DNA from 2 places in the Arcobacter acticola genome. Region 2 is predicted to be linked to the other one. Evidence: riboswitches for the same ligand, from Rfam matches in the RefSeq annotation. Region 2 holds a riboswitch; the other holds the start of a gene.
The links. A riboswitch is a leader RNA that binds a small molecule or an ion and turns the genes downstream of it on or off. The one in region 2 is predicted to bind thiamine pyrophosphate.

Region 1 (4,435 bases), 970 kb from region 2:
AAAAAAATCATTTCTTTTATGGAAGAAATGGCTCATATAAAATGTTCAAAAATGGTCAAGATAAGATCTATAATGAAAAAGAAGATGAACTTTGGTATTCAGCTTGGGGATTAAAAGAAGAAGGAAAATATTTTGCAAGACTTACATGGAATCCATATTTTGACAAAACAATAAAACTTATGAGTGATGTTATAAATTCTAAATAAAAAATAGTAGAGAAAGTTAATTCTCTACTTTCTTTACTTTAATATCTCTTGAGCATACTCATCTAAACTTGGTAATGTTTCGACAAGTTTATTTTGTTTCATAAATAAAGCCATTTGTTCATAAACTTTTTTATCAAAAGTAGCAGGATTTGCTGCTAAATATGGCAAAGTATCAGCCCATGCAAGACGATTTAGTTCATTATCTAACTCTTTTGGTTTATAGTTTATAAAAGCTTCCCAAGATTCTTTAGGATTTTCTTTTAAGTAGTTTGTTGCTTCTTGTAAAGATTTTACAAAGTTTTTAAATTTAACTTGAGATACATTATCTTTATTTGCAACAACTATTAGTTCATCATATTTAGGAACTCCATAATCTTCAGGTAAAAATACTTTTCCTTCTTCTTTCTCTAATTTTAATTGATTTAATTCAAAGTTTCTAAAAGCTCCAATTACTGCATCAACTTGTTTGCTCATCAAAGATGGAGATAATGAAAAGTTTACATTTACAAGTTCAACATCTTTTTCAGATAAATTTGCAGATTTTAGCATAGCATCTAATAAAACTGTTTCAAATCCACTTACAGAATATCCTACTTTTTTACCTTTTAAATCTTCTATTTTATTTATACCAGAATTTTTTAATACGATTAAACTATTAAGTGGAGAGTTTACAAGTGTTGCAATTCTTACTAATGGTAAACCTTCTGCCACTTGCATTTGAAGTTGTGGTTGATAATCAACAGCTAAATCTGCTTTTTTTGCAGCTACTAGTTTTGGAGGCATTGTAGGATCCGCTGGTTCCATAATCTCTACTTCAAGATTGTTCTTTTCAAAGAAACCTTTTTGTTGAGCTATTATGATAGCTGCATGATCTGGATTTACGAACCAGTCTAAAAGTAAGCTTACTTTCTCTTTATCTGCAAAAGCAGTTGAGCTTAAAAGTAGTAAACTTAATGTTATTTTTGATATTGTTTTTTTCATTATTTTCCTTTTTTATTTTATTTTTTACGATAGGTCTAAACCCATTTGCCAAAAAGATATTTCCATACGAGTGGCTGTTGTGAAAATATCTTGTATTTTTCCCATTTGTTTTTTTGATAAGTCTTTGCATAGTCCTTCAAAAAACTCAGTTGCATCATTTGCTGCTTCTTGATACTCTTTTGAAGAGTACATATCTATCCAAGATTGATATGGATTATTTGCTACGCTTAAGTTGTTAAGAGTGATATAATCAGCTACTTTTGCATAACCAAGAAAGCAGGGGATTACAGCTGCATAAAGTTGGGTTAAATCTCCACTTAGCCCACAATCAAGCACATATCTAGTGTATGCAACACATGCAGGTGATTCTTTTTGTTCATGGATTGATTTTTCATCTATCCCAAACTCTTTGCAATAATTTATATGTAGTTGAATTTCATCTAAGATAGAATTTAAAGCTTGTCTTGAAAACTCCATTTGCTCAAAATTATCACTTTTGTACATAGCAAGTGCAAATGCCCTTGAATAATGAAATAGATAAATATAATCTTGCATTAAATAGTGTTGAAAGTTTTTAAGTTCCAGTGTTCCATTAGCTAATTTTTGTACAAATTCATGTTTAATATAATTATCCCAATGAGGCTTTGAATTTTTGATAAGATCTTGTGTAATAGTCATTGCTCTCCTTTTAACTTATAATATAAGAAGAGAGTTTATCTTGAAATAAAGATAGACAAAATTTGAAGTATATAAATACATTTGCAAAAACAAATCCCTACGCTAGCATTACCTAGATCAGGTTCAAAGGTCGAAGTTCAAAACTTCCTCTCAGCCTATATATAAGCTCCCTATGTACTAAAAAATAAATCTTATCTGAAAAAAGAATTTAAGTCAATTTAATGTAAATGTGAAGCCCAAGGAATAAACTTTTTTGTTAAATAATCAGTTAAAAAATAAATACTTAAAGTCATTACAATTAGTATAAAAAGTGCAGAAAACATCAAATCAATTTGCATTCTTGCATTTGCATGTAACATAAGATAACCAAGTCCTTTTGAAGATCCAACCCATTCCCCAATAACTGCTCCAATGGGTGCTATACAAACTGCAATTTTAAGTCCAGAAGCCAAAGAAGGTAAACTTGCTCTAAAGCGTACTTTTAATAAAGTCTGTAAAGCAGATAGCTTATATGTATGTGCAAGTTGAAGCCACTGTTTTGGTGTGTTTTTAAGGCCATCATAACAAGCAGTGGTAATTGGAAAATATATAATAATCACTGTCATAACTATTTTTGAAGCCATACCATAACCAAACCATAAAACCAAAAGAGGCGCTATTGCAAATACAGGAATTGCTTGTGAAATTACAAGTAATGGAAGTAAATATTTCTCAATTTTTTTAAAATAAAGCAGAGTAAAAGCAGAACCCAAACCAAAAATACAACCAAGAATTATTCCTATTATTATCTCTAAAAGTGTAGTTTGTGTATGTTCCCAAAGTAAGCTATGTTGATTGATTAGTTGGAAAAATACATCTTTTGGTTTTGGCATTATATAGTGAGGTAAATCAAAAATCACAATAATGCTTTGCCACAAAATAAATAAAAATACTATAGGAAGTAATATTATTAAAACTTTTTTCATATTTGACTTTCTTTGTTTTGTTCTTGAAGTTTTGATATTAACTCTTCTTGCAAATTCCATAATTTTTCATTTGATAGTTGATGAGGTAAAGCTCCTTGTAAAGAGGCAACTTCTTCAAAAACAACAGGTTGGTTTTTTAAAATATAAATATGATTTGCTAGTTTTATAGCTTCTTGTGGATCATGGGTCACAAGTACTACCGTTTTATCTTTTAATAAATGACAAGTCAAATCTTGTAGTTGCATTTTTGTAATTGCATCTAAGGCTGAAAAAGGTTCATCCATCAAAATAAGATTTGCATCTTGCATAAGAGTTCTAGCTAGTGCAACTCTTTGTTTTTGTCCACCTGAAAGCTCATAGGTTTTTTTATTTAGGTGGTCAGACATATTTACTTGGCTTAAAAGCTCTTCTGCTTTTTGTAAAGTTTGATTTGTCTTAGTTCCTTTTAGATGATGATATAGTTGAACATTATCCAAAATACTAAGCCAAGGGAAAAGTGAGTTTTCTTGACTAAGCCAAGCGATGTTTGTACCTTCTTTTAATATTATTTTTCCATCTGTGATATTCTCAATCTCAAGATCAGCTATACATCTAAGCAGGGTTGATTTTCCAACTCCTGAACTTCCAAGTAGGGCGGTACTTTTATTTTCCAATATATTAAAGTTTAGGTTCTTAAATAGTTTTTTACCTTTGAAATCAAGGCTTAAGTTTTGTATTTGAGCTATAAAATTGTTCTTCATGTGCGCTATAATATAATAAAAGAACTAAAAATAAAGGAATTAGTTAACAAATTTTTTGATTGTATATTTCAAAAACTGTTATATGATCTTTTATACTTTGTAAAAAAATACTTTAAAAAAATAAAAGAAACGATTTATTAATATAATTGATTAATTCTTCAATAAAAAAGTTATACTTTCAAAAAAGTCAATAGGAGAGTAAATATGTTTAGTGCGCCAAGTGGTATGGAATTAGCAGTGATTTTTATAGTAATACTTTTGCTTTTTGGTAAAAAGATTCCTGAACTTGCAAAGGGATTGGGAAGCGGTATTAAAAATTTTAAAAATGCATTAAAAGAGGGTGTTGAAGAAGAAGAGATTGCAAAGGCTGAGAATATTCAAAATCCTATTAATAATGAAATTAAAATATTAAATGAAAAAATTAATTAGTTATTTAATTAAAAATTAAAATACCGTAATAATTACCGTAAAAAGGTTTTGCTAAGTATACTTTTAGAGTTCAATATCAATAAAAAAAATGTTAATATTTCAGAATAAATTGTATTAATCTTAGTTAACTTTTTTTTAAACTTGAAAATATTTATTTGTAAATTCACTATTAAATTAGCTATAATATAAACCATAGAATATAGGAGTTAATAAAATGGTAAGTTATACACAAAATGAATTATTATCAATTACAGACTTTACAAAATCAATAAGTAAAATTCTTGGAAATTTAAAAGAACATAGTTTAGAAAAAGTCGGTATTCTAAAAAACAATAAGCTTGAAGCTGTTGTTATTTCAACACAGGAATATGAGAGATTAAAAGAGATTGAAGAGCTAATGAATAATATTGAACATAAAGAAATATATGAAATAGTT
Region 2 (4,435 bases):
AACCATTTTATAAGAAACATTATTTATATTTATATCTTTAATTTTTATAATTGCAGGTATTACATCTGCATTTTTATTTAAAAGTGATATTTCTTGAAATATTTTGCTGTTATACTCTATGAATTTTTCTTTTGATGTTGGTATTAATATTCCAATTGCAAGATTGCCTATAAGCTCTTTTTCATCTTCATAACATAAAATATCTATTAATGATCTATTTACATGTTTAATAAAACCATCTTCTATAATCAAAATACCTTCAATTGTATTATCGGTTATTTCATGAATATCTGTAAAAAACTTATTATTATCACTCATATTAAACTATTTCCAATTAAATTTATGTTTTATACATTATAATAGATTATATTAATTTTTATGTTTAAATAAGGCTGTTAAATGCTAGATTATGCACTTTTAGAAAAATATTCAAAAGATATTTCCATACTTTTTGTTGAAGATGATTTAAGTATAAGAACTGAAATAAAAGAGTTACTTGAAGAAATTTTTTCTATTGTTTATGTGGCAGTTGATGGAAAAGATGGACTTGAGAAGTATTTAGATTTTTATAAAAAAAATAGTGTCTATTTTGATTTAGTTTTAAGTGATATACAAATGCCAAATATGGATGGTATTGAATTAATAAAGGCTATTTATAAAGAAAACTCTAATCAAAAAGTTCTAGTTTTATCAGCTCATAATGAAAGTGCATATTTAATGCAGTTGATTAATCTTGGTATTAGACAATTTATTTTAAAACCCTTGGATTATAATAACTTTTTAGATGTAATTTTTAAAATAAACAAAGATATCTATTTTGAAAAAAATGAAGAAAAGATAAGTGCTTTAATAAAACTATCTGATACTCTGTTTTGGAATAAAAAAACTCAAGAATTAATAGATAATAATCAAGCTGTTAAACTAACAAAAAAAGAGTTGATTTTAATCTCTTTACTTCTAAAATACCCAGAAAAAACAAATAATAATGAAGAAATAATATCATTGATGTGGGCTGATGATTTTGATAAAAATCCAGATATTACAAATCTTAAAAATATAATCTCACGACTTAGAAAAAAAGTACCTTCTTTAAATATTGAAAATATCTATAGTTTTGGATACAAAATACATACTACCTTGGATTAATACTGCTTAAATGATACTTTTGTAGTACTTTTCCTTGATATAGTTTATTTAACTTAAGAAAAAGGAGTATGTTATGAAAACTTTAGTTTTATCATCGCTTTTTATTTTACTTTTTACAGGATGTATTCAAGACTCAAGACAATTGACTAAAGAAGAGTGTGAAAGAGGCGGATACAAATATGCAACAGAAAAAAAACTGAATTATAGAACAGGTAAATATGAATTAAAATTTATTTGTTTAAATAAAATAAAATAGTTTATGAATTTAATACCAAAGTACTTTGTTTCTTTATATATTAATAACTATTAAGTATTAAGGTTTTTCTATTATGGAATTTATAGACCTGTATGTTTATATTCTAAGTTACACCTATCTCTTGATGTTTTATAACCTCTTACTTTTGGAGCAATTCTTACAAATAGAAAGCTTGTTCCAAAAAGAGTTGAATTGGTGAACATACTCCAAAAGGTACAGATTGTTGAACTTGTTATTTTAACTTAGATACTTTTAAATTCTAAGTATGAATTTAGATTACCATTCCACTAAATTGATTTAAGCTTTCATAAATAAAACTTCAAGTAGAATCGATAATCAACCTCTCGGGGCGCTTTATCTTTTTTAAAGATAGAAGCTGAGATAGCAGTTTTGCTTGTCCCGTTGAACTTGAACTGGGTAATTCCAGCGTAAGGAAGAGACTGTACTTATTTTATAGACTATAAAGTCTAATATATTTTTTTATTGCGAAAAGCTTTTAAAATGATATATCTACATATTTTAACTACACTTCTCTCTTTTCGTATTTTATTTATGAAAGAGATTAAAATGACAAACAAACAACAAGAAACAATAACAACATCAAATGAGTTACTAACAAGAGAACCTTTCCCCGCATCAACTAAGGTGTATATAGAGGGGAAAATACACACAGATATTAAAGTTCCCGTAAGAGAAATACTTTTGGCAAATGAAACTAAACTAAGAGTATATGATACATCTGGTCCTTATACAGATACAAGTATTGACATTGATGTAGGTAAAGGTATTCCAACTATCAGAAAAGAATGGATTGCTAAAAGAAATGACGTTGAGCAATATGATGGTCGAATTATGGAACCTAGTGATAATGGATACAAAACAGAGGAACAACTTGACTTTGTAACAGCAGGAACAAAAGGATTAGTAAGAACTCCTTTAAGAGCAAAAAAAGATGAAAATGGCAAAACAAAAAATGTTACGCAACTGTGGTATGCAAGACAAGGAATCATAACAGCTGAAATGGAATTTATTGCACTTCGTGAAAATCAAGATTTAGCTATGAGTAAAGAATATTTACAAGATGAAGAGCGAGAAAATAGATTAAGAGGTGAAAGTTTTGGTGCAAATCTACCAAAAGTAATAACAGCAGAATTTGTAAGAGAAGAAGTTGCAAGAGGAAGAGCTGTAATTCCATGTAATATAAATCATCCAGAAGTTGAACCTATGATTATAGGACGTAATTTTTTAGTAAAAGTAAATGCTAATATTGGTAACTCAGCAACTTCATCTTCAATTGCTGAAGAAGTAGAAAAAATGGTATGGTCAACAAGATGGGGAGCAGATACTGTTATGGATTTATCTACGGGTAAGAATATTCATACTACAAGAGATTGGATTTTAAGAAACTCTCCTGTTCCTATTGGAACAGTTCCTATTTATCAAGCCTTAGAAAAAGTAAAAGGCGTAGCTGAAGACTTAACATGGGAAGTATTTAGAGATACGTTAATAGAACAAGCTGAACAAGGTGTAGATTATTTCACTATTCATGCAGGACTTCTTTTACATCATGTACCAATGACTGCAAAAAGAGTTACAGGTATTGTAAGTCGTGGTGGAGCTATTATGGCTAAATGGATGATTCATCATCATAAAGAAAACTTTTTAAATACACATTTTGAAGATATTTGTGAAATTATGAAAACATATGATGTAACATTTTCATTAGGAGATGGTTTACGTCCAGGATCAGGTGCGGATGCTAATGATGAAGCTCAATTTGCAGAGCTAAAAGAATTAGGAAGATTAACAAAAATTGCATGGAAGCATGATGTTCAAACTCTTATCGAAGGTCCTGGTCATGTACCGATGCATCTTATAAAAGAAAATATGGAAAAGCAACTAGAATGGTGTGATGAAGCACCTTTTTACACACTAGGACCCCTAACTACTGATATAGCTCCTGGTTATGATCATTTTACATCAGGTATTGGTGCAGCTATGATTGCTTGGTATGGTTGTGCAATGTTATGTTATGTAACACCAAAAGAACATCTTGGATTACCAAATAGAGATGATGTTAAAGAAGGTTTAATTACATATAAAATTGCAGCACACGCAGCAGATATTGCAAAAGGTCATCCAGGAGCACGAGCAAGAGATGATGCAATGAGTTTAGCACGATTTGAATTTAGATGGGTTGATCAATTTAATATTGGTCTAGATCCATATAGAGCAAGAGAGTTCCATGATGTAGAACTACCTGCTGAATCTGCAAAAGTAGCACATTTTTGTTCTATGTGTGGACCTAAATTTTGTTCTATGAAAATTTCGGCGGAAGTAAGAACATATGCAGATGCATTAGGAACAGATGTTGAGACAGCAAGAAAAAAAGGCATGGATGAAATGTCTTTAAAATTTGAAGAAATGGGATCCGAAATTTATGTTGAAGCAAAAGAATAATCAAGTAAAAAATAAGAAAATGAATATAGCAATAGTTGGTACTGGTTTAGTAGGTAGAGTTTTGGCTCTTAACCTACTAAAAGATGGACATACTTTAACACTATTTGATAAAGATAGTAAAGATGGACTTACATCAGCTGGTTATACAGCAGCAGGTATGTTAGCACCCTTTGCTGAACTTGAAACAGCTGAATCAATAATATTTGATTTAGGTGTTCGCTCTGTATCTTTATGGCCCGATTTATTAAAAGAAGTTGGAGTTTATGATGGATTTCAATTAGCAGGAACAATTATAACTGCCCATCCTCAAGATTCAAAAGAACTTGAACATTTTATTACAACATTAAAGAACAAAGTAAAAGAAGCCAAAGAAATAGAATCTATAAATAAAGAGCAATTAGAAGAACTCGAACCTGAATTAACTCAATATAATAAATCATTTTATATTAAAAATGAAGGGCAAGTAGATTCACAACGTTTTATAACTGCTTGTTCTGATTATTTACAAAATCATCCAAATGTAACATGGAAAGATTTTACAAAAGTAGACAAGATAGAAGAGGGTAATATTTA

Region 1: it holds a riboswitch for thiamine pyrophosphate, as region 2 does, so the genes downstream of both, tenA (thiaminase II) here and thiC (phosphomethylpyrimidine synthase ThiC) in region 2, are expected to answer to the same signal.

The regions. Positions count from the first base shown of each region.
Region 1 covers NZ_CP042652.1:2,211,607-2,216,041, reverse strand. The annotation lists gene AACT_RS11355 (alpha/beta hydrolase) at 1-206, shown strand, start outside; gene AACT_RS11350 (ABC transporter substrate-binding protein) at 240-1,187, opposite strand; gene tenA (thiaminase II) at 1,212-1,865, opposite strand; TPP riboswitch at 1,943-2,048, opposite strand; gene AACT_RS11340 (ABC transporter permease) at 2,084-2,890, opposite strand; gene AACT_RS11335 (ABC transporter ATP-binding protein) at 2,827-3,570, opposite strand; gene AACT_RS11330 (twin-arginine translocase TatA/TatE family subunit) at 3,775-3,999, shown strand; gene AACT_RS11325 (hypothetical protein) at 4,214-4,435, shown strand, end outside.
Region 2 covers NZ_CP042652.1:1,240,354-1,244,788, forward strand. The annotation lists gene AACT_RS06355 (sensor histidine kinase) at 1-318, opposite strand, end outside; gene AACT_RS06360 (response regulator transcription factor) at 400-1,146, shown strand; gene AACT_RS06365 (hypothetical protein) at 1,220-1,402, shown strand; TPP riboswitch at 1,738-1,854, shown strand; gene thiC (phosphomethylpyrimidine synthase ThiC) at 1,970-3,862, shown strand; gene AACT_RS06375 (FAD-dependent oxidoreductase) at 3,882-4,435, shown strand, end outside.